4 regions of the Mesorhizobium montanum genome follow, and region 3 is predicted to be linked to each of the others. Evidence: riboswitches for the same ligand, from Rfam matches in the RefSeq annotation. Region 3 holds a riboswitch; each other region holds the start of a gene.
What was found. A riboswitch is a leader RNA that binds a small molecule or an ion and turns the genes downstream of it on or off. The one in region 3 is predicted to bind thiamine pyrophosphate.

Region 1 (7,387 bases), on a different contig from region 3:
GGCGCTGGCGGCGCCGCCGGTCGAGTATGTCAAGGTGTGCACGTCCTATGGCGCGCGATACTACTACAGCCCCGGTACCGACACCTGCATCAATGCCAATACCGGCGAGACGCGCCGCGCGATCGAAAATGGCGTGGTTGACGGCAAGACGGCGCTGGCGAGCAAGGTCGACGACATCGATGGCCGCGTCCAGCGCGCCTTCGAAAGCGCTTCCGTGGCCACGGCATTGAGCAGCCCGGATCTGGTGCAGGGCGAGCATTTCGGCGTGCGCGTCAACTGGGGCAATGCCGGCCAGTCCAACGCCATGGGCATCACCGGCGCGGCCGTGCTCGGCGAGGGCTTCATGTCCGGCGGCAAGGGCCGGCTGGCCGGTGCAGCGGGCATCGGTTTCTCCGGCAAGACGGTCGGCGGCAATGCCGGCCTGCAACTCACCTGGTAAGCGCGGCCGGGGGGCATCATGTTCAGATATCTTCTTGCGCCGGCGATCCTCGTCGCAGCAACGCTCTTCGCGGCACCATCTCAGGCCGCGGTCGCTATCTTACTTAAGATCTGCTCGAGCTATGGGCCTAACTACTACTACAGTCCGGGCACTGACACTTGCATCAACGCCGACACCGGCGTCACCAAGCGGGAAGTCAATGACGGCGCGGACGGAACCACCACCGTCACCGGCAAGACGGCGCTCGCCAGCCAGGTCGACGATATCGACAATCGCATCACCCGCGCTTTCCAGAACGCCTCGATCTCGGCCGCTCTTTCGGCGCCCGACCTCGTCCAGGGCGAGCATTTTGGCCTGCGCGTCAACTGGGGCAATGCAGGCGATGCCAATGCCTTCGGCATCACCGGTGCCGCGGTTCTGAGCGAAGGCTTCGCCCATGGCGGCCGCCTGACCGGCACGCTCGGCATCGCCTTCGCCGGCAACCAGGTCGGCGGCAATGCCGGGCTGCAGTTCAGCTGGTAGGGGACGAACCGCTACCGCCCCGCTTGCTTCCTGGCGTAGAGGGCGACCGCGCCGAGGAAGGCAAGCGCGGCGGTATCGCAGGCGGCCCGCGACGGCCACGGACCCTTGGCGAAAAGGACCGCGTCCGCGACCGGGACCGTCAGCCCGTGCTTTCTGGCGAATAGGGCAACTTCGTAGGGCTGATCGTCAGGTCGTGCGCCGATGTCGATTTGCTGTTCCATCAAACGTATTCCTCCCTGGTATGCGGCTATGCCCTTCCTTCGCCCGGGAGAATTAACGCCCGGCCGCTCGCCCGCGTCCACCAATTGGCGATTGTGTGAAACGATGCATTTCTCGAGGTGTGGAGCCGAAGGTTGCAGAGGGCCGCCTGAGTTCCGCGGACAACCGTCTTCGCCGCGTAATTCGCGCCCCTGCCGGCCTATCAGGTTCTTCCGACGGGTCTCACCACGCATCGCTCGACATCGCAAACCTCACCCCCGCCGCGATCATCGCGCTTTCGCATTCGCTGATCAGCCTGAGATTGCGCAGATACCGCGCCACCGTCTCCGCCAGCCAGGCCGCGCAGGCTTCGACATAGGCGCGGCCATGCACCAACCTGCCGGTCGAAAGCCGCTCCTCCTTCTCGGCGATCACCTTCAGATATTGCCGGATGAAGCGGATGTCGTCGGCGATGTCCTGGCTAGCAATGCGCCAGGCGCCTGCGAGGCGCTCGCGCTCGCGGAGCGGCAGTGGCGACAGCAAAGGGCGGGAGAGGTCGGCAAAAGCGGCGTGGTTCGCGGTGTTCAAGCAAATTCCCTCAAAAGAAGGGAAATATCGTACTTTATGTACGAAAAACAGTCAAGCGAGATTCGTACAATTTGAACGATTCGCTTCTGCATCTCTTAGAGGGAGATGAGGCGCCCGGCCCGATTGCTCTCGCAAAAAAAGCTTTCCGATTCGCTCAACCGGTGCTTTAACGCCCGTATCCACAGGGGTGCTCCGTACGGTCGGGGCTGAGATGGGGGCGGCAAGCCTCCGGACCCTAAAGCTGATCTGGATAATACCAGCGGAGCGAGGCGGGCCATGTTTTCCGGCGCACAGATTTCCCTATATCCGATGGCTGACGATTTCGTCGGCGTCATCCTTGGCGCGCTCGGCGCGCTCGAACCCTACCGCGACAGGCTGAGGATCGAGACCGACGACATCTCGACGCTGCTGGTCGGGCCGCCCGAAGTGCTGTTCCCGGCGATGCGCGACCTGTTCGTGGCGGCGGCGAGAAGCGGCAGGCACTGCGTGCTGTCGGCCGCCGTCTCGCGCGGCTGCCCCGGCGAACCGGACGACCCGATCTGCCGCTCCGATGAGATCGGCGGCCCGGCGATCCCGCTCGACGAACGCAAGCTCGCCGCGCTCGGCGCGGTGCAGGCGACGCCGTCCGCGGACCAGCCGGTGGCGGCGCAATTCTCGCTCTATGTGATGGGCACCGGTGACCACATGGACGAGATCTGCGGCTGCATCGATTTCCTGAAAAACTCCGGTGTCTTCGAGCGCTCGAAGCATTTCTGCACCAAGCTGCGCGGCGATGCCGGCGCGGTGTTCGCCACGCTGAACGAAGCCTTCTGCCGCTTCGGGCCGAGTGCGGGGCATGTGACGCTCGACATCACCATCTCGGCAAACAGCCCGACCGCGGTTTGAGCCCGCGGTTCAAGCTGTCGAGGAGATTGTCGTGGTTGTTTGGTACGATCCATCCGGGGGAAGTGTCCCCAATCCTACTTCGCAAGTAGGGCATACGTCGGCGACTGGCGAAGCCCGTCGCGACAGCCAATCTCCCCCCTTGAGGGGGAGATCAGCCTTCACCACGGCCTGCGCCAAAGCTGCCCCTGCTGCCCTCGCTTTCGCCCTTCTCCTCATCGCCTGGGAGCTCTACGCCCGGCTCGGCGGCATCGCGCCCACTGTCCTGCCCGCACCCTCCCGCGTCCTGCAGCAGGCCTGGGAGAACCGAGCGGCACTGGCGCAAAACACGGCTCCCACCATCCGCGCCACGCTGGCCGGTTTTGCCTGTTCGCTCCTCGCTGCCTTCATCCTCTCCGCGCTGGTCGATTTCCGGCCCCGCTTGCGCCGCGCGCTGTTTCCGCTGCTGATTGCCAGCCAGACCTTGCCGCTGGTGGCGATCGCGCCGCTCGTTGTCCTTTGGTTCGGCTTCGGGCTCTTGCCAAAAATCCTGCTGGTGGCTTTGGTCACTTTTTTCCCGATGATGGTGGCGCTGGTCGAGGGCTATACCGCCACGAGCACGGAAATCGGTCAGATGCTCGCCGCCATGGGGGCAGGGCGCTGGCGCATTTTCTGGCTGGCGCGGCTGCCCTCGGCGCTGCCCTATTTCTTCGCCGGCTTGCGCATCTCCATCACCTATGCCGTGGTCGGCGCGATCTTTGCCGAATATGCGGGTGCCGCGAAAGGGCTGGGCATCTACATGCTCGGCGCCAAGAACAATTTTCGGCCCGACCTGGTGCTCGCCGCCGTCGGCGTCAGCTCGGTTTTGACGCTCGTTCTGTTCGGACTTGCCGTGCTGGTGCAGCGCCTCGCCATGCCCTGGGAAAATGCAAGGAGCGAGAGGGCGGGGCGCGAGGGCAGGTCCGAGCCTTCGAATGAGGATCGGCCATGACCCGCCTCGAGCTCCGCAACGTCCGCAAAAACTTCGGCCCGCTCGAGGTTCTGGCCGGTATTTCGCTGCGTGTCGGCGCGGGCGAGTTCGTCTCGATCCTCGGCCCCTCCGGCGCCGGCAAGTCGACGCTGTTCCAACTGCTCACCGGCGCCCTCAAGGGCGAGGGCGAGATGCGCTTCGACGGCGCGCCGCTCGACAACACCCGCTTCGCCTTCATGCCGCAGCGCGACGCGCTGATGCCGTGGCGGCGCGTCATCGACAATGCGACGCTGGGCCTGGAAGTGCAGGGCGTGAAGCGCCGGGTCGCGCGGCAACGTGTGGCGCCGCTGTTCGCCGAGTTCGGCCTCGCTGGCTTCGAGCGCGCCTGGCCGTCCGAGCTTTCCGGCGGCATGCGCCAGCGAGCGGCGCTCCTGCGCACCGTGGTGCAAGAACGCGACATGCTGCTGCTCGACGAGCCTTTTGGCGCCCTCGATGCGCTGACCCGCGCCGCCATGCAACGCTGGCTGGAGACGATGTGGGAGAGCCATCGCTGGACGGCGATGCTGATCACCCACGAAGTGCGCGAAGCAGTGCTTCTGTCCGACCGCATCTATGTGCTGTCGGCGCGGCCCGCGCGCGTCGTACGCGAGATCGCGGTGCCGCTGCCGCGCCCGCGCACCCAGAGTGCCGCACTTGCCCGTGAGGCGGCCGCGATCGAAGCCGGCATCCTCGACACCCTGCTTGGCCAGCCGCCGACCCGAATTCCCCGATCATCCGATGGAGAGACGAAATGACTGACCTGACCCGCCGCCAGGCGCTGTTTCTGGCTCTGGCCGCCGGCCTGCCGCTCGCAGGGGCCGTCTCACGCGCCCGGGCCGCCGCGCAAAAAATCACCGTAGCGCTCGACTGGACCGTCAACACCAACCACATCGGCCTGTTCGTCGCCCGCGACAAAGGCTTCTATCGCGACGCCGGATTGGAGGTGGAAATCCTGCCCTACGGCGACACCGGCTCGGGCACGCTGGTCGCCAATCGTGTCGCCGATTTCGGCGTTTCCGGTTCGCTCGGCCTGTTGACCCAGAAGAGCGCGGGCGCCGACCTGAAGGCCGTCTACGCCGTCGTCCAGTCCGAGACCGGCCGCGTCGTCTTCAACGCCGACCGCGCCGCGATCACGAGCCCCAAGAATCTCGATGGCCTGACTTATGGCGGCTTCGGCAGCGCCTGGGAAAACGCGCTGATCTCCACCATCATCCGCCATGACGGCGGCAAGGGCGTCTTCAACACGGTGACGCTCGGCACCTCGGCCTACGAGGCTTTAGCCAACGGCGCGGTCGACTTCACGCTGGAGGTCTCGACCTGGGAAGGCGTCGAGGCGGAGCTCAAAGGCCTGAAGCAGCGCAGCTTCCGCTACGCGGACTATGGCGTGCCGGACGAGCACACCACGCTGATCGTCTCCAGCAACGCCTTCCTCGCGGCCAACCGACAAGCGGCTGCGGCCTTCGTGCAGTCGACACGGCGCCTTCGCAGTCGACCACGCGAAAGAGGCGGGCGACCTGTTGATCGCGGCCAACAAGGACACGCTGACAAATCCGGCGCTGGTATACGCCTCGCTGCAGGCGCTGAACGATGCCCACTTTCTGAAGAGCGCGACCGGCGCCATCGGCACGATGGAGAAGGCAAAGATGGAGGCGATGGGCGGCTATCTGTTTGCCTCGGGGATACTCCTCGATGGCGACGGCAAAGCGCTGAAGGAGAAGCCGAATTTGGCGACTTATTTCAAGAATGAGTTTTTGGGGTAGGGGACGTCGAAACCGCCAATTTCCCCGGCGGGGAGGTTGGCTGTGCGGCGGCCGGTGCCAATCGCCAACGCATGCTGTTCGGTCTATTTCGCCCCAAGACCGTCAGCCGTCTTCAGGTCGGCCTCCGCGCGTTCGCGGTTGCCTTTGGCCTTCCACGACCTGCTTCGGGCGTTGTAGAAATCGGCGGATTTCTGATTGAGCGCGATCGCCTGGTCGTAGTCGACAATGGCCTGGTCGTGATCACCCTTATGCGCCCAGGCGAGGCCCAGCGCGTAGTAGGCATCGGCCATTTTCGGATCCAGATCCACGGCCCGAGCGTAGTCGGCGATGGCGCGGTCGTCGTCGCCCTTGAATGACCAGGCGACGCCTCGGCTATAGTAAGCGTGGACATCGCCGCCTGTCGGGTCGACGCCCATTCCCTGCGTAAAGTCGGCGATGGCGCGATCGTAATTGCCGCTCTGTCCCCAGGCCTCGCCCCGGGCGTAATAGGTGGCGGCTTGTTTCGGGTCGATATTAATCGCACGATTGTAGTCGGCGATTGCGCGCTCGTATTTGCCCGTGGATGCCCAGGCTGCGCCTCTGTTCTGGTAAGCTTCGACGCCGTCGAAACCTAGGCTGATTGCCTGGCCGAAATCGGCGATAGCCAGGTTGACGTCACCCTTTCTCCACCAGAAAATGCCGCGATTGTAAAAGGCGGTGGCATATTCTGGATTCATATCTATCGCATCGTCGCTGTCGGCGATGGCGCGGTCGTAATCACCTTTTGCCGCCCAGGCATAGGCGCGCTTGAAATAAGCTATCGCGCGTTGGTCGGTGCGCCCAGTCTTGTCCTCGACAATAGATGTGCAGGCTTCGAGCCGGCGGGCCGGGTCGGTCGCATTGCCGATGCAGGCCGCATAGGTCAGATTGGCGGCGATCCCCATGGCGCCATGGACGTCGAGCGCGACAAGACCGGCCAGCAGCAGCAACAGCGGGAAGCGCCATTTTCGAACCAATTGTATCAGCCGACTTTCATCCGCCTGACCTGCCATTGCCCGGTTCTCCCGGATCAACTACCGGTCTTCTTCCTGCTGAACAGCCTTCTCAGCCACACCAGCGGCAACAGCACGAGGAAGGCGCCCTTCTTCAGCACCACCAGCGCCAGCGCGATGAGCCCGGCGCCGGCGGCCCCGCCATATTTGACGCCGAGCATCGTCGCCAGCACGCCCAGCGCGCCATAGCCGGCCACCTTGTCGCCGCTGGAGAATTCGAAATAGGAGCTGCCGGCCTTCGGCTTGTAGGCGGCCGCCGATGCCTCGACGATCTTCTGCACGGCATCGCTTGTGACGTTACCGTTCACCGGCACGATCTTGATCGGGACATAGCCTTGCCGGTCGAAGATCGAGACCGAGATGTTGATCGTCCGGTCGCCGCCCCAGTTCAGGATATTGGCGTAGTAGAGGATGTTTTTGCCCTTATCGATCTGCGGATAGACCAACCAGCCGTCGAAGCGGATATCCTGGCCCAGCCGCTGCGACTGCGCCTTGACCGAGTCCTTGAAGCTCTCCTCAAGGGATCTGATTTCTTCGTTGCGGTCGGCGCTGTCCCAGTCCGCCAGGCTGACATAACCGTCCGACACCGGCTTTTCGACGGTCAGGTTATCGATCTCCGGCGTGAAGCCGAAGATCAGCTGGTCGATCGAGCCGCACTGGTCACGGTCCCAGCCGAACTCCTTCACCACCAGGTCGCAGCGATCCTCCGGCTTCAGGTAGATGGCGCCGCCGCCAGCCGGAGTGATTGTGCCTCTGGCGGCGCTCAGAGGCTGGGTAAAATTTTGCGGATGATAGTCCGTGTCCTCGGCATGCACGATGGCCGGCTGAGCCAGGAAGCAGGCATGCGCCACCAGGACGAAAATCAGATTTTCCCTGACCGATTTGTTCATGACCCCCTCCCGGCAGACCGGGCCCCAACCTCACGCACCCGTGATCTAAGAGGATTTCGAAGACAAGTACAAGACGGAAAGGTTCTTTT
Region 2 (7,387 bases), on a different contig from region 3:
GATCGGTGGCCGGCAAAATCCGCGTCGAGGTCAATGTCACCAACGAGCTGTCGCTATTCGGAATGTTCGGCTACGGCTCCAATGGCAAGCTCAGCGATGATTCCGCTAACGCAATCGACGCTCACGGCCGCGGCTTCTACAAAACTTGGGGCGGCAACTGGGCTTTCTGGGCTGGCGCCACTTACCAGTTCAACGAGACAACTGTGTTCAACCTTCAGGTCTCGGGTGATCAGCTCAAGAACTATGGTGTCGCCATGAACGTCGCCTATACGCTCATTCCAGATTTCACGGTAACAGCCGAGGTCGACTATGACCACTGCGGCGACTTCGGCGTCGGCATGGTGAACCCTTCCAACGTGAACTGGACTAACGCCGACAAAAACGACAGCGTCGGCGGCATTCTGCGTTTCCAACGCTCGTTTTAACGGATGAAGAGTTGCATCCAGGCAATTGAGCGGGGATCAATCCCGCAACACTCTAAGAGAGCATCGCATGGAAGAGAGACGAGATTGGAAGCCTCGATCACAGGCCGGATGACGTTCGAGATCCGGACATGGGCGAATGTGCAGGCGACATTCATGCTCGGGCGCTCATAGCTGCGGCACGCATGAGCCTGTTTCGGTCCTGCAAGGAAGTCCTGGGTTCGCCGTCGGCTCAGATACAACGTCGTTGGACGCGGCCGAGCAGCGGCTTCATCACCGATCCGCCGCATGGCGGCGTTCGACCGTGGGGAATCCCGACGCGTCCAGCATTACTGAGACCGAGTTGCCGTGAGCGACTACCCAGACAAGCACCGCCCTCGTAGCCCAGTTCCTTGAGGCGATGGCGGTTTCTCCCGCCGGTCCAGGCAATGGGTCGCGAGGTGACCGTTTGTCGATGACGATTTCACGATCCCGCAAATGCGGCGCCGAAACGGGATTGACGTTACTCATCGCGGCGGTCGTTTCGCTCCGACAATGACGTTCGGCCGCTGCCACCTGTGTTGAGACGGCCAGTCGTCGCCCGAGTAGGCGGAAATCTTTGAGCGAGACACTCAGCAGAATCCGTTTTCGGCAAAGTGTGGCTTGCAGCATCAATTTTCAGGGAATAGGTTATAGACTTCTAGACTGCTAGTCGCTTTGGACAAGAAGGGGACCCCAATTTTCGTGGCAGCGGCGCAGCAGAACCAATTTTCAGGCCCTGTTATCGTTTTTCAGGAAATTCGGCTTCCCGAGACGGCGACGCCGGCCGGCTACAGCGCCTTGATCGGAGCCTACGATCTCGCCGTGCCCTTGCCGCGAACGTTGTCCGCCACCGGCCAGCATCATCGCATCAGCGAACGGAATGGCTGGCGGATCATGACGCCCCGCCATGCTCCACATGCAACCCTCGAAGGCCACCTGACCTTCGCGCTTAAGTACGAAGGGCTCGACCTTGCCGTCCTCAAGCGGCTCTTCCAGGTGACCGGTCCCGCGCCGATCGAGGCGCTGGTCCGTGAAAGCCCGAGCGGCAGTTATGCCCGCCGGATCTGGTTTTTATATGAATGGCTGACAGGCGCCCGTCTCGATCTCCCAGATGCTGATGCCGGACGCTATGTTCCGGTCCTCGATCCCGAGATGCAGTGGTCCGGACCCGAGAAAACCGTCTCGCGCTACCGCGTAAAGGAAAATCTCCCCGGTACGCCTGAGTTCTGCCCTCTGGTATTCCGCACCAAGACGCTCGAAAAATTCATCGACCTTGAGCTGCCGCGACGCGCGGAGGCAATCGTAGCGGACGTGCCGCGCGACCTCCTTGCTCGGACCGCCGCCTTTCTTTTGCTCAAAGACTCCCGATCAAGCTACGCGATCGAGGGCGAGCGCCCGCCGGAAGATCGCATCCAACGCTGGGGCCGCGCTATCGCCGAAGCTGGTCGGCAACCGATTGATCGCGATGAGCTGCTTCGACTGCAAAGAATTGTCCTCGGCGATGCCCGATTCGTTAGACTTGGCTTTCGAAAGGAGGGAGGCTTCGTCGGTGAGCATGACAGGGAGAATCGCATGCCCCTGCCCGATCACATCAGCGCTCGGCCTGAGGACCTGCCGCGGCTGATTGATGGGATGGAGGCCTTCGATCAAGGCCCCGCGCAAAACCTTGATGCAGTCATCGCCGCCGCTATCCTTGCCTTCGGCTTTGTCTACATCCATCCATTCGAGGACGGAAACGGCCGTATTCACCGCTATCTAATCCATCACATCCTTGCCACGCACGGATTCAATCCGCCGGGAATTGTGTTTCCCGTCTCGGCCGCGATCCTGGACCAGCTAGACGAGTACCGGCGCGTGCTCGAGAGCTATTCCCGGCGCCTTCTGCCATTGGTCCACTGGGAAGCGACGCCGCAATTCAACGTCCGGGTACTGAATGACACCGGGGATTTCTACCGCTTCTTTGATGCAACCCCGCACGCCGAATTCCTCTATGCCTGCGTTCAGCGAACCATCGAACGGGATCTTCCCAACGAAACCGCGTTTCTGAAGCGCTACGATCAGTTCCGGCAACAGGTGGATGCCTTTATCGACATGCCCGAGCGGCTGATCGATCTGCTCTTCCGTTTCCTCCACCAGAATGGCGGCCAGCTATCGAACCGCGCCCGCCAAAAGGAATTCGCCGCGCTGACTAATGATGAGGCAAGGCAGATCGAAGCGATCTACGCGCAAACCTTTGGTGCCGATTAACGGCGTGATCATCGCAAGAATCGAACTTTCAGCTCGGTGATTTGACAGTCTTCCGGCATTATTTAGCTCACACCTAAAAAGAATCGGGTCAACGAATGGCGTACGTATGGTGCGGTATGGGTGAGCCGCACGTCATATCCGCACTGGTAGCAAATCGTGCTGAACTGGCGGGTGCAGCTCTCACATCTGGTAAAGCCAAGGCCGAAGCGATCGGCGCCCAGATCGCACACGTTGACGCAGTGCTGTTCCTGTTCGGATATCGCGGCGATCCGCGCGACATCAAGCCCAAGGGCAAGCACTCTATATCTTCAAGCGGCGGGAGCTGCCGCGCCTCATGGCGCAAGTCGGACCGCAAGGAACCAACCGGGAAATCGCCCTGCGCGTCATCGAGGCGAAGGGATGGGATGCCGGCGACCGCACTTTGGTCGCTAAGGTGGCGAGTGCCATAAGAAGTTCCAAGAATTGGGACCGTCGCCGAAGAATGAACGCCCTTTAATTGGCTGCGCCGCCCCTGTTCGGTCGCAAATACATAGCCTTCAATATCAGATAGAGCCCCTTTCGGTCGACGGCACCGCCCAATAGGTAATTGAGCAAATCGTGGCGCATATCGGCCGTCATCGGTTGGCGGTATGGGATGGCTCGGTCCGTACGATTTCTTTCGAACCAATTAATAATTAGGAGGCAAAAATCGAGCGCAAGGATAGATTCCCTCCCGTCGATTAGGTCCTGCCTAGCGGTGGCTTTCTGCTCGTCGCTTCCTTTGAAATCGTACGGCACGTCCTCATTATATTCGTGGTCGAAGAAATTGCCCAAGAAGGGCTCTGAATTCAGATTAAAAAGGAGCAGGGCACAAATTTTTACGTGAGACAGCCGCGTCGTTTTTTCAGAGGTTTCCTCTGAAAGCCATTGCTGGTTGTCGGCCACCCACTGAGCGTGAATCTGCTTTGTGACGTTCGGAATGAAATGGGCTTCGAGTCCATGCACTTTGAAATTGGCGTAACAGAACTCGCGGAAAGCGTAGTTGAAAGATTCGTAGTCGGCGAGCCATTCATCCAACTTCTTTTCATCGAACGGAATCATACAGGCGAGAACTCCAAGCCCCAAAGCAAGAGGGCGAAGGTTGGTAAACCTTCGCCCTCTAAAAGGAAATAAAAAAACGGGGTTACGCGGCGGTTTTCACCGTCTCGTTTACCAATTCGACGGTAGACACATACCCGAGGGTTTTGTCAGGATCCGATTTGATAACGGCGCGACCATTTTCGTACAGCTTTTTAAATCTGGAAATGTCGCGCGGAAGGGCGCACCGTTCAGCGCTCTTCGGCAAGCCTCTCTCTGGCATCATCGTTCTCCCGGTCCTGTCCCTGGCTTGGGCCGTCTGTCGTGGCGGCGCCATACAAGCAACGCACATATTTGTCAATTTTCGGCAAATATGCAACGTGCATTTAGACGCATTTAAAATGCGTCGACCGTCATTTGGTTGCCGTTTAGACGATTTTCGATGCGAAAAGCGATTAAATTTTGTCCACGCTTCGCTGCCAATATCCAGTCCACACTCGGCTGATTGGGTGATTAAGCGAGGCGTTGGCGACGGCGAGATACTGCTCGCCATTGCTTACAACGGCGGTTGTCCTCACGCCATGCCATCTCTGCTGCGTAGGCATGAAGATAGCGACCGCTGACTTGATGATGGGTGCCGATCTCAGCGCGGCGCAGGCGGGAGAAGAAGCTTTCGGCCTAATTGGCGCAAGCGTCCCCGTGCTGGTCTCGGGCGCGCGATCTGTCGCCGCCATGTGCGCGAACTTTTCCGCCCGTTTGATCAGCAGCCGATCAGCGCCGCGGCCTGAAGGCGCTTGACAAGATAGCGGCGGCCCGGTCAATTCGAAAGCATTCACCAGGGGAGTCCCGGCAAGGGGCTGAGATACTGCTGGCTTTGCGGCGCAGTGACCCGTTGAACCTGATCCAGTTCATACTGGCGTAGGGACGGTGCAAGCGCTTGTGGGCGTTCATGCCCGAAGACCTGTCTCAAGCAGGCCTACCAAAAGCGTCTTTTCATCCTTCCGGCACCGAACTGGGTCTCCAATGCAACGAGCAAAGGAGCCTCAAATGAATGCCTTGACCCTGACCGTATCGACTGGACCGCTGCCGGCCTCGCGGAAGATCCACAAATTCGGCGTCCTCCATCCGCAGATCAGGGTGCCCATGCGCGAGATCGCGGTCCATCCGACTGCCGGCGAGCCGCCGGTGACGGTCTACGACCCGTCAGGCCCCTATACCGACCCCGCGATCGAAACCGATATCGAAAAGGGTCTTGCCCGCCTTCGTCAGGACTGGATCGCGGCGCGCGGCGATGTCGAAGCCTATGACGGCCGCCATGTGAGGCCGGAGGACAACGGATTTGCGACCGGCGAACGGCTGACGCCGGAATTTCCGATCCGCAATCGCCCCCTGCGGGCGAAAGCCGGCAAGGCGGTGACCCAGCTTGCCTATGCGCGCGCCGGCATCATCACGCCCGAGATGGAGTTCGTCGCGATCCGCGAGAATCTGGGCCGCGAGGCCCTGCGCGGCAAGCTTGAGCGCGACGGAGAAGCCTTCGGCGCGGCAATCCCCGACTTCGTGACGCCGGAATTCGTGCGCGACGAAGTGGCGCGCGGACGGGCGATCATTCCCGCCAACATCAATCATCCCGAGAGCGAGCCGATGATCATCGGCCGCAATTTCCTGGTCAAGATCAACGCCAATATCGGCAACTCCGCCGTCACCTCGTCGATGGCCGAAGAGGTCGAGAAGATGGTGTGGGCGATCCGCTGGGGCGCCGACACGGTGATGGACCTGTCGACGGGCCGCAACATCCACAACATCCGCGAATGGATCGTGCGCAATGCGCCGGTGCCGATCGGCACGGTGCCGCTTTACCAGGCGCTGGAAAAGGTCGGCGGCATCGCGGAAGACCTGACCTGGGAGGTCTACCGCGACACGCTGATCGAGCAGGCCGAGCAGGGCGTCGACTATTTCACCATCCACGCCGGCGTGCGGCTGCACTATATCCCGCTGACCGTCGACCGGGTCACGGGCATTGTCTCGCGCGGCGGCTCGATCATGGCCAAATGGTGCCTGCACCATCACCGGGAGAGCTTCCTCTACGAACACTTCGCCGAGATCTGCGACATTTGTCGCGTCTACGACGTGTCCTTCTCGCTCGGCGACGGGCTTCGTCCGGGCTCGATCGCCGACGCCAACGACGCCGCGCAGTTCGCCGAGCTGGAAACGCTAGGCGAGCTGACTCAGATCGCCTGGGCCAAGGACTGCCAGGTGATGATCGAGGGGCCCGGTCATGTGCCGATGCACAAGATCAAGCAGAACATGGACAAGCAGCTCGCCGTCTGCGGCGAGGCGCCGTTCTATACGCTGGGGCCGCTGACGACCGACATCGCGCCGGGCTACGATCACATCACCTCCGGCATAGGTGCTGCCATGATCGGCTGGTTTGGCACGGCAATGCTCTGCTACGTCACGCCGAAGGAACATCTCGGCCTGCCCGACCGCAATGACGTCAAGACCGGCGTGATCACCTACAAGATCGCCGCGCATGCAGCCGATCTCGCCAAGGGCCACCCTGCGGCGAAGGTCAGGGACAATGCGCTTTCCCGCGCGCGGTTCGAGTTCCGCTGGGAAGACCAGTTCAACCTGTCGCTCGACCCCGAAACGGCGCGCTCGTTCCACGACGAAACCTTGCCCAAGGAGGCGCACAAGCTGGCGCATTTCTGCTCGATGTGCGGGCCGAAATTCTGCTCCATGCGCATTTCCCACGACATCCGCGCCGAAGCCCAGAAGGAGGGGATGGCGGCCATGGCGGAGAAATATCGCGCAGGCGGCGATCTCTATATGCCCGTCGAAACGCCCGAGGCGGAAAAACAGGCTTTGGCGCAGAAAGATCAGGAGACGCGCTGAGCCATGCGCAGCGTCCTTGTCAAGGGCGCCGGTGTGGCAGGCCTCACCGTCGCCCATGAATTGGCCGCGCGGGGTGCGTCGGTCACAGTTGCCGAAATTCGGAGCCAGATAGGCGGCAATGCCTCCTGGCTCGCCGGCGGCATGCTCGCCCCTTGGTGCGAACGCGAAAGCGCTGAAGAGCCGGTTGTCACGCTCGGCAAGGTTTCGGCCGACTGGTGGGAAAGGACACTGCCCGGGCTCGTGAGAAGGGCCGGCACTCTCGTCGTCGCCCATGCGCGCGACGCCTCCGAGCTCGCGCGTTTTGCGGCTCGTACGCGCAATTGCGAGTCCGTCGACGAAGAAGCGATTGCCGCCCTCGAGCCCGATCTTGCCGGCCGCTTCCGCCAGGGCTTGTTCTTTGCCGGTGAAGCTCATCTCGATCCCCGTCGGGCTCTCGAAGCCCTCGTCGATAAGCTGCGCGCGATGGGCGTCGTCTTCCTTTTCGAGGCGGGCGAGATGGCCCTTTCCGACTTCGATCAGGTGATCGACTGTACGGGCATCGCGCGGGCCGACGACGATCTGCGCGGCGTGCGCGGCGAAATGCTGCTCCTCCGCACGCGTGATGTCTCGCTCGCGCGGCCCGTGCGTCTCCTCCATCCGCGTCATCCGATCTATATCGTGCCGCGAGCCGATCATCACTTCATGGTCGGGTCGACCATGATCGAAAGCGACCACGATGGGCCGATCACCGCCCGCTCGCTGATGGAGCT
Region 3 (7,387 bases):
GCAGTGGCGGTCAAAGTGGTGACGGCAACAGCGGCAGCAGCAACAGCGGCAGCGGCGACACCGGCGACAGTACTGGCGGCGACAGCAGTTCTAACTTCTGATGGCGGCAGTCACTGCTTGCCGAAAAGACAGCGTCGAACCGGACCCAAGCCGCCTGAACGCGGACGCCGACTCTACTTGTCGGTGACGATCTTGACCTTATCGCCGGCCGACACCGTCGCGCCCGGCGACATGGCGTTGAGCACCCGGAACAGATCGAGCTTGCGGTCGACGCCGACCATTTGCGCGGCGAGCGAACCCATGGTCTGGCCGGCCTGGACGGTGACGACGCGGATATGCAGCGGCTTCAGCGCCGCCTTCTCGGCCGGGCTCAGCACGCGGAAGGATGAGCTGACCGAGCGCGCGACCGGATCCAGCGAAGTGCTGGCCGAGGGCGCGGCCGTCAGCAGCCGGTAAACCTGCCCGCCGGCGCGAATCACGGCGATGTCGAACTGCCAGCCTTGCGCGCTGGCATGCGCCGTCGCCGCATCGTTGCCGTTGATCGTGTCCTGGTGCACGCTGGCGTCTTCGAGCCCCGCCACCCAGCCGCTGCGGATGTAGTTGGCGAGCGACACGGACTTGTCGATCGCCACGCCGTCGAAGCGGATGGCGATATCGCCCGGCCCGGTCGCGGTGACGGCGGCAGCCGTATTGTCGATGACGAAACCGTCCGGCACCGTGAAGGAGACACCGAGATTGGGGTGCATGAAGGTCTGGCCGCGCACATAGCCTTCTTCCGGCGTGTCGCCGTAAAGCAGGCCGTCTATGCCGGCGAGGAAGGCGTCGCGGTCGCGCGTGCCGAAGCCGGGCGGGCCGAAATTGCGCGCAAGGCGCTGCGCCAAATCGATGCGCTGCGGCGTGTTGGGGTGCGTCGCCAGGAAATCGAGGCTGGCGTCGGTGGCGCCGCTGGCCGAGCGGAAATCCGTATAAGCCGACATCGACTGCAGGAAGCGGCCGGCGGCATAGGGATCGTAGCCCGCCTCGCCGATCGACTTGATGCCGATGGCATCGGCCTGCAGTTCCTGGTTGCGCGAGAATTGCGCCAACCTCAGCTTGCCGCGGATCAGCGCCGCCTTTGCGGTCGGGCTGTCGCCGAGCACGTCGGAAACCACCTTGGTCGCCAGGCCTTCCTCGGCCTCGAGCTGCTGCCGCTGCAGCCCATGATTCGCCGTGACGTGGCCCATCTCATGCGCGATGACGGCGGCAAGCTCGGAGGAATCGTTAGCCAGCGCCAGCAGGCCGCGCGTCACATAGAGATAGCCGCCCGGCAGCGCGAAGGCATTGACGTTGGGCGAATTGAGGATGGTGATGCGATAGGTCTGGGTCGGGTTGGCCGACACCACCGTCAGATTGCCGACAACCTTGGCCACCATGCGTTCGAGCTTGGGGTCGGAATATTCGCCGCCATAGGTGGCCAGGATGCGCGGATGCTGTGCCTTCGCCATTTCGGCGAGCTTGGCATTGGCGACGACATTGTCGACGGTGATCGGCTTGTCGGAAGGCTGGAAGCCGCTCTCCTGCACGTCCGGCGGCGTGAACATCTGGCAGCTGGCCAGCACGGCAACGCTCGCCAGCGCGAAAAATCGTGCCAGCGGCCTCATCCACACTTTCTCCGCGCCGGTCGTCAGATCGGCTTCCTTTCGAAATCTTTCGGCAAATCACGGCCCCGCCGGACCAGCATGGCCGGACCTAGCCACACTCCCCCGGACAAGGCAAGCAAACGCCGGATCGCCCATTGCCGGTTTGGCCGTAAATTATGTCCGCTTCCGGGCAATATGTTGTGATCCGGCAACGGTGCCGCCTCGATCGCCGATATAGCGCCTGAACGCATCCGGTCCAGATCGATCGAAGAAATCGTCGGCCGGGCCGATCGCCGCGATCGTCCCTTCATCGAGGAATGCCATGTCCTGGCCGATGCGGCGCGCATCTTCCGGCTGATGCGTCACGAACAGGACCGTCATTTTGCGCTCGGCATGGATGCCGGCGACAAGGTCGAGCATGTCGTCGCGCAGCGCCGGGCCGAGCGATGCGAAAGGCTCGTCGAGCAGCAATACGGGCCGGGCGCGCAGCAGGACTCTCGCCAGCGCCACGCGCTGCCGCTCGCCGCCGGAAAGCTCGCGCGGCAGCCGCTTTTCCTTGCCCGCCAGACCAACCCGCGCCAGCGCCTCTGCGACCGCCGCCCGATCGGCATCGCCGAGCTTCAGCGACGGCGACCGGCCGAGCCCGACATTGGCTTCGACCGGAAGATGCGCAAACAGGTTGTTTTCCTGGAACACCATCGACACCGGGCGCGCCGAGGGCGGCGCATTGCCGACATCGACCCCGCCGAGGAGAACCTTGCCCGTGCGGGGCGTTTCGAAGCCGGCTATCAGATTGAGCAGTGTCGACTTGCCGGAGCCGCTCGGCCCCATGACTGCGGTGACCCTGCCGGCGGCGAATTCGGCGTTGAAGCGGAAGGATGCCTCGCCGTAACTGAACGAAACGTCGTCCAGCGTAACGGCGAGGCCCTTCTCCGCGACGGTACCGTTGATGGTTGTCGTCATGACCTTCCTTCTCGCCCCAACCAGTCGGCGACGACCACCAGCATCAGGCAGACGATGCCGAGCAGCAAGGCAAGTCCCGCCGCATCGGCTGTCCGATAGCTGCCCATGCGCGCCAGCAGTAGATAAGGCAAGGTCTGCACGGAATCGCTGCCGAACAGCGCGATCACGCCGAGATCGCCAAGCGACAGCGCCATTGCGAAGGCAAAGCCGGTGGCTAAAGGCCGCCTGAGCGACGGCCAGTCGATCAGGCGCAGCCGGTTCCAGCTGGATACGCCAAGCGCCAGGCAAAGCCGCTCATGCCGTTCGCTCGCCGCGTCATAGGCGGGGCGAATGGCACGGATGGCGAACGGCATCGCCATCGCCGCGTTGACGCCGACGACCATGACCGGGGCAATGGCAAACACATCCGCCACATTGCGTAGCGCCAGGAACCAGCCGGCGCCAAGCACGATCGGCGGCACGACGAGCACGAAGCCGGCGCCGGTGTCGGTGGCGTGTTCAAGCAGGCTCATGGCGCCGCCAGCCCGGCGCCGCAAGGCCAGAGCGCGCCGCGCGGCGATCAGCGCCAGCGACAACGTCACGCTGAGCAGCGCCGCGAGGAAGGCGAGGCCCGCGCTGGTGAGGGTGGCGCGGCGCACCGCCTCCTCACCCGCCAGACGGCCGAGATCAGCCCCCAGGCCAGAAAGCAACGTCGCCACCATCGGTCCGGCGACGAACAGCAGGGCAAGCGCGATGACGCCGGCGTTCAGCACGCTTTCCATCCGGCCCGCCGAAAGGTAGCGGCGCGGCGCCACCGGCAGATTGGCATCGCCGACCGTGTTGGCGCCGAGCCGCGTGAGCACGACGACCACGACGAAGGTCAGGGCGATCTGCAAAAGCGTCAGCACCACGGCACGCGCCGGATCGAAATCGAAGCGCAGCGCCTGGTAGATGGCGACCTCCAGCGTCGTCGCTGCCGGACCGCCGCCCAGCGTCAGCACGATGGTGAAGGACGTGATGCAGAGCATGAAGACAAGCCCCGCGATCCCCGGCAGAGCCGCGCGCAGCACCGGCCATTCGATCAGCCGGAAGGCCGGCCGTGCGCCCATGCCAAGCTGGCTCGCCAGCCGCCATTGGTCGGCTGGAATGGTGCCCAGCGCCTCGAGGAACAGGCGCGTCGCCAAGGGCAGGTTGAAGAAGACATGGGCGACAAGGATGCCGGAGAGGCCGTATATGCCCGGCCACTCTCCGCCGCCAAGCCTGGCGAAGACGCCGGCGAAGTACCCGGCCCGGCCATAGAGCGTCAATATACCGAGTGCCGCGACGATCGCCGGCAGTGCCAGCGGCACGGTGAACAGCTGCAGGATCAGGCGGCGGCCGGCAAAGGCCGGATGTCTCGACAGCGCGCGCGCCACCAACAGCGCCGGCGCGACCGACAGCAGCGTCGACAGCAACGCCTGCCAAAGCGTGAAGCGGGCGACGCGGAAGAGGTAGCCGTCGAAGGCGGCGGCAGCACCGGAGAGATCATGCGCGCCTTCGAGGATAAGACCGGCGAAAGCACCACCGATAAGCACGGCGATTGCCGCAAGCGCGACGACGCCTGCGGTAATGCGGGAGTCAGAGCGCGGCTGCACGTTGCGCCATGTGGGCTTGAGCTAGCGAACGCTGCGTTCCTTCGCGCCCCCCTCTGGCCTGCCGGCCATCTCCCCCTCTAGGGGGGAGATTAACAGCTTCGACGTCCCGCTCTGTTTTGCAACGTTTGAGATTGGCGAAAGTCGAGGTGACAGCCAATCTCCCCCCTAGAGGGGGAGATGTCCGGTAGGACAGAGGGGGGCGCCGTAGAGCGATCATCTTGGAAGGATAATAACCAAGACCACCTACTTGCTCATCACCACCAGCCACTCGTCCACCCACGCCTTGCGATTGGCCGCGACCTCCTCCGGGCTGAACAGCAAGGTCTTGGTCGGCTTCACCAGTCTGTCGAAGGCCGGGTTGAGCGGCTTGTCGGTCTTACCGGCGGGGAACATCCAGTTGGTTTCCGGAATAACGTCCTGGAATTTCGGCCCGGTCATGAAGGCTATGAATTTTCGCGCCAGCGGGTTCTTCGCGCCGGTCGTGGTGATGCCCGCCACTTCGATCTGCAGGTACTCGCCTTCCTCGAAGGAGGCTGCCTGGTAGCGCTCGGTGTTCTCGGCCACCATGTGATAGGCCGGCGATGTAGTGTAGGAGAGCACCATCGGTGCCTCACCCTTGGTGAACAGGCCATAGGCCTCGCTCCAGCCCGGCGTCACCGTCAAGACCTTCGGCTTCAGCTTTGCCCAGGCCTCCGGCGCCTTGTCGCCATAGACCGACTTAACCCACAGGAGCAGGCCGAGGCCCGGCGTCGAGGTGCGCGGATCCTGGATGACGATCTTGTCGGTGCCGTCGCCATCGACCAGATCCTTCAGGCTCTTCGGCGGCGTCTTCAGCTTCTGGGTGTCGTAGACGACGGCGAAATAGCCATAGTCGAAGGGCACGAAAGTGTCGTCGCTCCAGCCGCCGGGCACATTGATGCCGGAGACTTCGCCATGCGGCGCGAACAGGCCGCCCGCCTTGGCATCGGCGGTCAGATTGGTATCGAGGCCGAGCACGACATCGGCCTTGGTGCCGGCGCCTTCCAGCTTGACACGGTTGAGCAGGGCGACGCCGTCGGCGACCGAGACGAATTCGAGGTCGCAGCCGCATTCGGCCTCGAACTCTTTCTTGACGGCCGGGCCGGGACCCCAATCGGCGGTGAAGCTCTCATAGGTATAGACGGTGAGCTTGTCCTTCGCGGCGGCAGGGCTGACGCCTGCCAGGAGCGAAACAAGGCCGGTGGCGAGAATGAGATGGGACAATACCGTGCGCATCGGCGCCTCCTTCGTTCGAGTGACAAGGAATTGAGGCGTCGGATGTTCCGAAACGTCTAATCCCTCCGCCGGTACAAACCGGATCAGGTTCAGCGGGTTGGCTTTTCGCCTCTCAGCCGGATCACGTCCGGCACCCCGTTAGAGCGTTTCGACAGATAGGCCCGCCCGAAGCCGCGCGCAAGCGGAAGTTTGCCGGACATCTAATGTTCGGGACGCAACGTTACGAAGTGGCCGGCTTCCGTTTCGCCCGGCGGGCTGATAAGGGCGACGGCCATGGGCACATTCACCATCCTGCTTGGCGGCGAGCTCATTCGCACGCCGCGGATCGAACGCCAGATCGAGGGTTCGCGCATCATTGCCGCCGACGCCGGCATCGGCCATGCTCGCTTGCTTGGCCTCATGCCTGAGCTCTGGGTCGGCGATTTCGACTCGGTGCCGGCGAACCTGCCGAAAAATCTGGCCGCCGTGCCGCGCAAGGTCTTCCCGGCCGAGAAGGACATGACCGATGGCGAGCTCGCCATAGCGGAAGCGCTCCAGCGCGGCGCCACCAGCCTGGTGCTGGTCGGCGCCTTTGGCGGCAAGCGCGCCGACCATGCCTTCCTGCATCTGGCGCTGGCCGTGCGGCTGGCCGCCGCCGGCACGCGCGTTCTGCTGACCAGCGGCGCGCAGGAGGGCGTTCCCATCCTGCCTGGCAAGTCCAGCTTCGATTATGATGATGGCACCTTGTTTTCGGTGCTCGGCTTCTCCGATCTGGCCGGCCTGACGGTCTCCGGCGCCAAATGGCCGCTAGACCGCGTCGAGGTAGCGTTCGGCTCCTCGCTCACTATATCAAACGAGGTCAAAGGGCGGCTTGGCATCGCGCTTGAGCGGGGCCGGGCGCTGCTTCTGGCCCACCCCTATCCCCTTCCCGAAAGCTGACATTTCCAGAAAGTTGACATGGCGCCGCCACTTCTCAATCTCGACGGCATTAAACTGACCTTCGGCGGCACCCCGCTGCTCGATGGCGCGGCGCTTAGCGCATCCGCCGGCGAGAAGATCGCGCTGGTCGGCCGCAACGGCTCGGGCAAGTCGACGCTGCTCAAGATCGCCGCCGGGATGATCGAGCCGCAGGACGGCGAGGTGTTTCGCCAGCCTTCGGCGACCGTCCGCTACCTGCCGCAGATGCCGGATATGGATGGCTTCGCCAGCGTGCGCGCTTATGTCGAGGCCGGCCTCGGTCCGGCCGACGATCCGCATCGCGCAACCTATCTGGTGGAGCATCTCGGCCTGACCGGCGAGGAGCGGCCGAACGACCTTTCCGGCGGCGAGGCGCGCCGCGCAGCCCTTGCTCGCGTCATGGCGCCCGAGCCCGACATCCTTCTGCTCGACGAGCCGACCAACCATCTCGATCTTTCGGTCATCGAATGGCTGGAAGAGGAGCTTGCCCGCACCTCGTCGGCGGTGATCCTGATCTCGCACGACCGCCGCTTTCTCGAGCGCGTCACGCGCGCCACGATCTGGCTCGATCGCGGCCGGACGCGGAGGCTCGACAAGGGCTTCGCCCATTTCGAGGAATGGCGCGACCAGGTGCTTGATGAAGAAGAGCGCGAACAGCACAAGCTCGGCCGCCAGATCGTGCGCGAGGAGCACTGGCTGCGTTATGGCGTGACCGCCAGGCGCAAGCGCAACATGCGCCGCCTCGGCGAACTGCAGACGATGCGCCAGCGCTTCCGCGGCCATCGCGGCGCCGAAGGCACCGCGACCATGGTGGCGAGCGACGCCGCCGAGTCCGGCAAGCTGGTGATCGAGGCGAAGGGCATCGAAAAGAGCTTCGGCGACCTCACCGTGGTCAAGGGTTTCTCGACCCGCATCCAGCGCGGCGACCGCGTCGGCCTGGTCGGACCGAACGGCGCCGGCAAGACGACGCTTCTGAAGATGCTGACCGGCGAGCTGGCGCCG
Region 4 (7,387 bases), on a different contig from region 3:
CGGCGTCTCGGCATCGAGCCGATGGAACTCGATGCGCAATGAACGAGGCACCTCTTGCCCGCTATGACGCGACCTTGCAGGCACTGGCGCGCAAGGACCGGCTGCGGACGCTGTCGCCGCGCGCCGGGCTCGACTTCTCTTCGAACGATTACCTCGGTCTCGCCGCCTCCAAAAGGCTTGGCGACGCTGTTGCGGCGGCCATTGCCCGCGGCACGCCGGTTGGTGCCACAGGATCGCGGTTGCTGCGCGGCAACGCGCCGGAGCATGAGGAACTGGAGGAGGATGCGGCGGCATTCTTCGGGGCCGAGCGCGCGCTGTTCTTCGGCGGCGGCTATATCGCCAACTTCGCCCTACTGACCGCGCTGCCGCAGAAAGGCGATCTGCTCATCCTTGACCAGCTCGCGCATGCCAGCATGCATGAAGGTGCACGGGCCGGACGCGCTGAGTTCGTGCTGGCCGCGCACAACGATGTCGATGCTGTCGAGGATGCAACAAAGCGCTGGCGTGCCGAAGGCGGCATGGGGCGGATCTGGATCGCGATCGAAAGCCTCTACAGTATGGACGGCGACCGCGCGCCGATGGAGAGCCTAGTCGCGCTTGCCGATCGGTATGAGGCATTCATCGTCGTCGACGAGGCGCATGCCACCGGTGTCTGCGGACCCGGCGGCCGTGGCCTCGCCGCGGCGTTCGAGGGCCGCGACAACATCGTCGCGCTCCACACATGCGGCAAGGCGCTTGGCGCCTCCGGCGCCCTCGTGACCGGGCCGGGAACACTATGCGACTATCTCGTCAACCGTTGCCGGCCATTCATCTACGCCACCGCGCCATCGCCCCTGATGGCCGTGGCTGTGCGCGAGGCGCTCACCATGCTGCCCGAAGAGCCTGTGCGCTGTGTCCGGCTGCAGGAAATCGTTGCCTTCGCAGGCCGCCTGTTGGCAGAGCGGTGTGGGGTGGTGCCCAGCGGCTCGCAGTCATCGGCGACGTAACGCGCACCATGGCGGTGGCGGCGGCACTGCAGGCGCGAGGCTTCGACATACGCGGCATTCGCCCGCCGACCGTGCCGGAAGGAACGTCGCGCCTGCGCATTTCGCTGACGCTCAACGTCGACGAAGCCGACATTTCCGCCATGGTCGAGGCGCTCGTCGAGGTGTTGGCCACGGCATGAGCAAAAGCATCGTCATCACCGGAACAGACACCGGCATCGGCAAGACGGTGTTTTCGGCCGGGCTCGCCGGCCTTCTCGACGGCTTCTACTGGAAGCCGGTGCAATCGGGCCTTGAGGAGGAGACCGACAGCGAGGTCGTCGAGCGGCTTGCCGGTCTGCCGCCGGGGCGCGTGCTGCCGGAAGTCTACCGCCTGAGGCGGCCGCTGTCGCCGCATCGTTCAGCCGAAATCGACGGCGTCGCGATCGAAGCGACAAAGCTCTCGCTGCCAGCCTTGCCGGGTCCACTCGTCATCGAAGGCGCTGGCGGGTTGATGGTGCCGCTCAACCGGCAGACAAGGTTCATCGACATATTCCAGCAATGGCGGCTGCCGGTCATCCTGTGCGCCCGAACAGCGCTCGGCACCATCAACCACACGCTGCTATCGATCGAGGCGCTGCGGGCTCGCTCCATCCCGCTCATCGGCGTCGCCTTCATCGGTGATGAGATGGCCGATACGCAAAAGACAATCGTGGAATTCGGCAATGTGCGGCAGCTCGGCAGGCTGCCGCACCTTGATCCGCTGACATCCGCAACGCTGAGCGACGCGATGATCGCCAGCTTCGACCTCGCGCTGATTACCGGGGGTGAATGATGTCGCAGTCTCAAGTCTGGCATCCGTTCACGCAGCATGCGCTTGAGCCGGCGATGCCTGAAATCGTCCTGACCGAAGGCGCTTATCTCCACAAGGCCGACGGCACGCGCATCCTGGACGCCATTTCCTCATGGTGGGTCGTCACCCATGGCCACCGCCATCCCCGCATCATGAAGGCGATCGAGACGACCGCCTCGACCCTCGACCAGATCATCTTCGCTGGCTTCACCCATGAGCCGGCAGAACGGCTGGCCGAGGCGCTGGTCAGCCTCGCGCCGTCCGGGCTCGACTGGGTGTTCTATTCCGACAGCGGCTCGACCTCGGTCGAAGTCGCACTGAAGATGGCGCTCGGCTATTTCCGCAACATCGGCGCGCCGCGTTCGCGGATCGTCGTCATGGAACACAGTTACCATGGCGATACCATCGGCACGATGAGTGTCGGCGCTCGCGGCGTCTTCAACGCCGCCTACGAGCCGCTGCTGTTCGAGGTCGACACCCTCCCATTCCCGGCCGCTGGACGGGAACAGGAAACACTGGATCGGTTCGAGGCAGTCGTCGGCGATCGGCGCGCCGCCGCGCTGATCGTCGAGCCGCTGGTGCTTGGCGCCGGCGGCATGCTGATGTATCCGGCCTGGGTTCTCACCGAACTGAGGAAGATCGCCGAGGCCTCCGGCACGCTGCTCATCGCCGATGAGGTGATGACTGGCTGGGGACGCACGGGAACGATGTTCGCCTGCGAGCAGGCGTCGATCTCTCCGGATATATTGTGCACCTCGAAGGGCCTGACCGGCGGCGCGATCCCGCTGGCCGCCACGCTCGCCACCGATGCGATCTTCCAGGCTCATTATTCCGAGGACCGCAAGAAGACCTTTTTCCATTCAAGCTCCTACACCGCCAATCCGATTGCCTGCGCGGCCGCGCTCGCCAATGTCGAGATCTGGCAGAACGAGCCGTTGGCCGAGCGGATCACGGCCTTGAGTGCGAAGCAGGCTGCCGGGCTTCGCCGCTTTGGCAACAATCCCTTCTTCACCGACAGCCGGGCGACCGGCACGATCGCCGCACTCGATTTGCGCACCGGCTCCGCCGGCTATCTCGCCGAGATCGGGCCGAAGCTGCGTGCGTTCTTCCTCGACAAGGGGCTACTTGTGCGTCCGCTCGGCAACGTCGTCTATCTTCTGCCGCCCTACTGCGTCACCGGCGACGAGCTCGACGGGCTTTATGACGCCGTCGAGGAGGCCGGCGAACGCTTCGGTTCGAGACCATGAGCAGGTCGTCGCGCCTTCTCGGATTTGGCCACCATGTGCCTGGACGCAAGGTGGCGAATGCCGAGATCGAGAACAATCTCGGGCTCGAACCCGGCTGGATCGAGCGGCGCACCGGAATTCGGTCACGCTTCTGGGCAACAGACGAAGACACGCTGTCAGGCCTTGCCACGCATGCCGGCGACATGGCGCTGGCGAATGCTGGCATCGACCGTGGCGACGTCGGTCTGCTCTTGCTTGCCACCTCGACACCGGATCACCTTCTGCCGCCCAGCGCGCCGCTGGTTGCGCATCGACTCGGGCTCGGCCGGGCGGGCGCAGTCGATCTGGCCGGCGCCTGCGCCGGCTTCATCTATGCGCTGATGTTCGCCGATGGCTTCACCCGCCTGCACGGCAAATCCACCCTTGTCATTGCCGCCAACATCCTCAGCCGCCGCATCAATCCGGCCGAGCGCGCCAGCGCCGTCCTGTTTGCCGATGCCGCCGGCGCCATTGTGATCGGTCCGTGCGATGACGCGGATCGAGGCATTCTCGGTGCTTCGGTGGATTCCGAAGGCTCGCGCTACGGGCTGATCCAGATTCCCGCCGGCGGAAGCAACACCCCGTTCCATGGCGACCTCGACCTAGAGCAGACCCGGATGACGATCACCGACGGTCGCGAAGTGTTCGCCAAGGCAGTGGAGATGATGACTGCCTGCTCGCAGGACGCGCTCACTGCTGCTCGGATGCGGCCGCAGGACATCGATCGGTTCGTGCCGCATCAGGCCAATGCCCGCATTTTTGATGCTGTTGGGCGCAACCTCGGCGTTGCCGATCGGGCCGTCGTCAAGACGATCGCTGAATACGGCAATTCCTCCGCCGCGACGATCCCTCTGTCGCTGTCGCTGGCCAACCAGACGGAGCCGTTTCGGTCTGGCGAAACAATACTTCTGGCGGCGGCGGGCGCCGGCTTAAGCGGCGGCGCGCTTGTGGTTGGAATCTAGCGGACCACGCTCCACTGACGACCTGACGGATAGAGATAAGAAGGACAAAGAGGGCTCATGCGAAAGATAGTAGCCGGCAAACTTCATGGCATTCACGTCACCGAAGCGAACCTGAATTACCACGGATCGATAACTCTGGACCCCGACCACTGCGAGGCAGCAGGGATACTGCCCATGGAATTCGTGGAGATTTGGAACAAGAATTCCGGCGCCCGAATTTCGACCTATGTCATTCTTGGCGAACGCGGCTCGCGATGCTGCATCCTCAACGGCGCCGCCGCCCGCACCTGCCGGCCCGGCGACCAGATTATCGTCTGCAATTCCGTCTATTTGGACGAAACCGAAATCACCTTGCTGAAACCGCGGATCCTCACTTTCGACCCGGGCAATCACATACGCGACCGCCTGAGCTACTCGGTCGAGCTTGATTTACGTGGACGATACAGTTTCTCCATTCTTGACGAGGCGAATATGCCTTTGGCCATTCCTGCCCTGGTCTCCGGCGCGTGACCCTTACGTGACGATTTCCAGGCGCAAGTTGAGCGACCGCCGGTCGCCGCCTCGGGCCAAATGCGCTTGACAAAGTGGCGACAGCCCGTTCAATTCGACTCATTCACCAGGGGAGTCCCGGCAAGGGGCTGAGATACTGCTGGCTTTTGCGGCGCAGTGACCCGTTGAACCTGATCCAGTTCATACTGGCGTAGGGACGGTGCGAGCGCTTTGCGGCAGTTCATGCCCGAGGACCTGTTTCGACCAGGTCGACCAAAGCGTCTTTTCATCCTTCCGGCACAGAACTGGGTCTCCAATGCAAATGAGCAAAGGAGCCTCAAATGAATGCCTTGACCCCCGCCGTGTCGACGGGACCGCTGCCCGCCTCGCGGAAAATCTATAAGCTCGGCGCCATGCACCCGCAGATCAGGGTGCCAATGCGCGAAATCTCCGTCCATCCGACAGCCGGCGAGCGGCCGGTTATCGTCTACGATCCTTCCGGCCCTTACACCGATCCCACCGTCGAAACGAACATAGAGAACGGCCTTGCCCGGCATCGCCACCGATGGATTATGGCGCGCGGCGATGTGGAAGCCTATGACGGCCGTCATGTGCTGCCGGAAGACAACGGCTTTGCGACCGGCGAGCGCCTGACGCCGGAATTTCCCATTCGCACCCGGCCGCTCAAGGCCAAGCAGGGCAAGGCCGTTACCCAGCTTGCCTATGCCCGCGCCGGCATCATCACGCCCGAAATGGAGTTCGTCGCCATCCGCGAGAACCTCGGCCGCGAGATCCTGCGTGGCAAACTTGAGCGCGACGGCGAGTCCTTCGGCGCCGCGATCCCCGACTTCGTCACACCGGAATTCGTGTGCGACGAGGTGGCTCGCGGACGCGCAATCATTCCTGCCAACATCAATCATCCCGAGAGCGAGCCGATGATCATCGGCCGCAATTTCCTGGTCAAGATCAACGCCAATATCGGCAACTCCGCCGTCACATCGTCGATGGCCGAAGAGGTCGAAAAAATGGTCTGGGCGATCCGCTGGGGCGCCGACACGGTGATGGACCTCTCGACCGGCCGCAACATCCACAACATCCGCGACTGGATCGTGCGCAACGCGCCGGTGCCGATCGGCACGGTGCCGCTTTACCAGGCGCTCGAAAAGGTCGGCGGCATCGCCGAGGATCTGACCTGGGAGGTCTACCGCGACACGCTGATCGAACAGGCCGAACAGGGCGTCGACTATTTCACCATCCATGCCGGCGTGCGCCTGCCCTACATCCCGCTGACCGTCGACCGCGTCACCGGCATCGTGTCGCGCGGCGGTTCGATCATGGCCAAGTGGTGCCTGCACCACCACAAAGAGAGCTTCCTCTACGAGCATTTCGAGGACATCTGCGACATCGCCAGAGCCTATGACGTCTCCTTCTCCCTCGGCGACGGCCTTCGCCCCGGCTCGATCGCCGATGCCAATGACGCAGCCCAGTTCGCCGAACTGGAAACGCTTGGAGAGCTGACCAAAATCGCCTGGGCCAAGGACTGTCAGGTGATGATCGAAGGCCCCGGCCACGTGCCGATGCACAAGATCAAGGAGAACATGGACAAGCAGCTCGCGGTCTGCGGCGAAGCGCCGTTCTATACGCTCGGCCCGCTGACGACGGACATCGCACCCGGCTACGACCACATTACCTCTGGCATTGGAGCGGCGATGATCGGCTGGTTGGGGACCGCAATGCTTTGCTACGTCACGCCGAAGGAACATCTCGGCCTGCCTGATCGCGACGACGTCAAGACCGGCGTCATCACCTACAAAATAGCCGCGCACGCCGCCGATCTGGCCAAGGGCCATCCGGCCGCCAAGGTCAGGGACGACGCGCTGTCGCGGGCGCGCTTCGAGTTCAGGTGGGAGGACCAGTTCAACCTCTCGCTCGATCCCGAGACGGCGCGCGCCTTCCACGACAAGACGCTGCCGAAGGAGGCGCACAAGGTGGCGCATTTCTGTTCCATGTGCGGCCCCAAATTCTGCTCCATGCGGATCTCGCACGACATCCGTGCTGAAGCCCAGAAGGAAGGGTTCGCGGCCATGGCGGCGAAGTACCGTGACGGCGGCGACCTCTATATGCCCGTCGACGGCGCCCCGGGCAGCACGCCCAAGCCATGAAGGTGCTCATTCGCGGCGCTGGCGTCGCCGGATTGACGCTCGCGCACGAGCTGGCGACGCCCGGCACCGACGTGACCGTGGTCGAGAAGCGCATCGAGATCGCCGGCAGTGCCTCCTGGCAGGCCGGCGGCATGCTCGCGCCCTGGTGCGAGCGCGAAAGCGCCGAGGAGGCGGTGCTGACGCTCGGGCGGGGCGCGGCCGACTGGTGGGACGCAGCATTGCCCGGTCATGTCTCGCGTAGCGGCACATTGGTGGTGGCGCCTGCTCGCGACGTTGGCGAACTGCACCAGTTCGGCCGCCGCACATGTGGCTTCACGCAGCTCGGCGCCGGCGATATCGCAGAGCTCGAACCTGCCCTTGCTGGCCGGTTCGCGCGTGGGCTGTTCTTTGCCGATGAAGCGCACCTCGATCCGCGCAAGGCTTTGCTTGCACTTGGCGACCAGCTGCTCGGCATGGGCGTTCGCCTCGAGTTCGGCCGCAGCACCGTGTCGGCCATCCCGGATGTCGAGGTTGACTGCACCGGTATCGCCGACATGCAACCGGAACTGCGCGGCGTGCGCGGCGAGATGCTCATCTTGCGAACAGGCGAGATCTCGCTGGCCCGGCCCGTGCGCCTGCTTCATCCGCGCATCCCGGTCTATGTCGTGCCGCGCGGCGAAAACCTGTTCATGGTCGGCGCGACGATGATCGAGTG

Region 1: linked by a shared signal. The riboswitch ahead of RFM68_RS23655 (YkoF family thiamine/hydroxymethylpyrimidine-binding protein) and the one ahead of thiB (thiamine ABC transporter substrate binding subunit) in region 3 are both predicted to bind thiamine pyrophosphate.
Region 2: linked by a shared signal. The riboswitch ahead of thiC (phosphomethylpyrimidine synthase ThiC) and the one ahead of thiB (thiamine ABC transporter substrate binding subunit) in region 3 are both predicted to bind thiamine pyrophosphate.
Region 4: linked by a shared signal. The riboswitch ahead of thiC (phosphomethylpyrimidine synthase ThiC) and the one ahead of thiB (thiamine ABC transporter substrate binding subunit) in region 3 are both predicted to bind thiamine pyrophosphate.

Annotation. Positions count from the first base shown of each region.
Region 1 is NZ_JAVIJF010000018.1:104,536-111,922, forward strand. Features, by position in the region: gene RFM68_RS23635 (porin) at 1-439, shown strand, start outside; gene RFM68_RS23640 (porin) at 458-961, shown strand; gene RFM68_RS23645 (hypothetical protein) at 973-1,182, opposite strand; gene RFM68_RS23650 (hypothetical protein) at 1,403-1,747, opposite strand; TPP riboswitch at 1,921-2,033, shown strand; gene RFM68_RS23655 (YkoF family thiamine/hydroxymethylpyrimidine-binding protein) at 2,024-2,632, shown strand; gene RFM68_RS23660 (ABC transporter permease) at 2,772-3,599, shown strand; gene RFM68_RS23665 (ABC transporter ATP-binding protein) at 3,596-4,372, shown strand; partial or broken gene RFM68_RS23670 (ABC transporter substrate-binding protein) at 4,369-5,377, shown strand; gene RFM68_RS23675 (tetratricopeptide repeat protein) at 5,461-6,429, opposite strand; gene RFM68_RS23680 (DUF2167 domain-containing protein) at 6,426-7,298, opposite strand.
Region 2 is NZ_JAVIJF010000022.1:17,242-24,628, reverse strand. Features, by position in the region: gene RFM68_RS26260 (porin) at 1-425, shown strand, start outside; gene RFM68_RS26255 (Fic family protein) at 1,146-2,690, shown strand; gene RFM68_RS26250 (hypothetical protein) at 3,183-3,770, opposite strand; partial or broken gene RFM68_RS26245 (transposase) at 4,202-4,445, opposite strand; TPP riboswitch at 4,574-4,689, shown strand; gene thiC (phosphomethylpyrimidine synthase ThiC) at 4,794-6,638, shown strand; gene thiO (glycine oxidase ThiO) at 6,642-7,387, shown strand, end outside.
Region 3 is NZ_JAVIJF010000001.1:491,725-499,111, forward strand. Features, by position in the region: gene RFM68_RS02355 (caspase family protein) at 1-101, shown strand, start outside; gene RFM68_RS02360 (M48 family metalloprotease) at 174-1,640, opposite strand; gene thiQ (thiamine ABC transporter ATP-binding protein) at 1,794-2,582, opposite strand; gene thiP (thiamine/thiamine pyrophosphate ABC transporter permease) at 2,579-4,195, opposite strand; gene thiB (thiamine ABC transporter substrate binding subunit) at 4,439-5,449, opposite strand; TPP riboswitch at 5,493-5,597, opposite strand; gene RFM68_RS02380 (thiamine diphosphokinase) at 5,723-6,367, shown strand; gene RFM68_RS02385 (ABC-F family ATP-binding cassette domain-containing protein) at 6,386-7,387, shown strand, end outside.
Region 4 is NZ_JAVIJF010000010.1:145,419-152,805, forward strand. Features, by position in the region: gene bioB (biotin synthase BioB) at 1-42, shown strand, start outside; partial or broken gene RFM68_RS15580 (8-amino-7-oxononanoate synthase) at 39-1,165, shown strand; gene bioD (dethiobiotin synthase) at 1,162-1,797, shown strand; gene RFM68_RS15590 (adenosylmethionine--8-amino-7-oxononanoate transaminase) at 1,797-3,062, shown strand; gene bioZ (3-oxopimeloyl-[acyl-carrier-protein] synthase BioZ) at 3,059-4,042, shown strand; gene panD (aspartate 1-decarboxylase) at 4,100-4,552, shown strand; TPP riboswitch at 4,651-4,767, shown strand; gene thiC (phosphomethylpyrimidine synthase ThiC) at 4,873-6,693, shown strand; gene RFM68_RS15610 (FAD-dependent oxidoreductase) at 6,690-7,387, shown strand, end outside.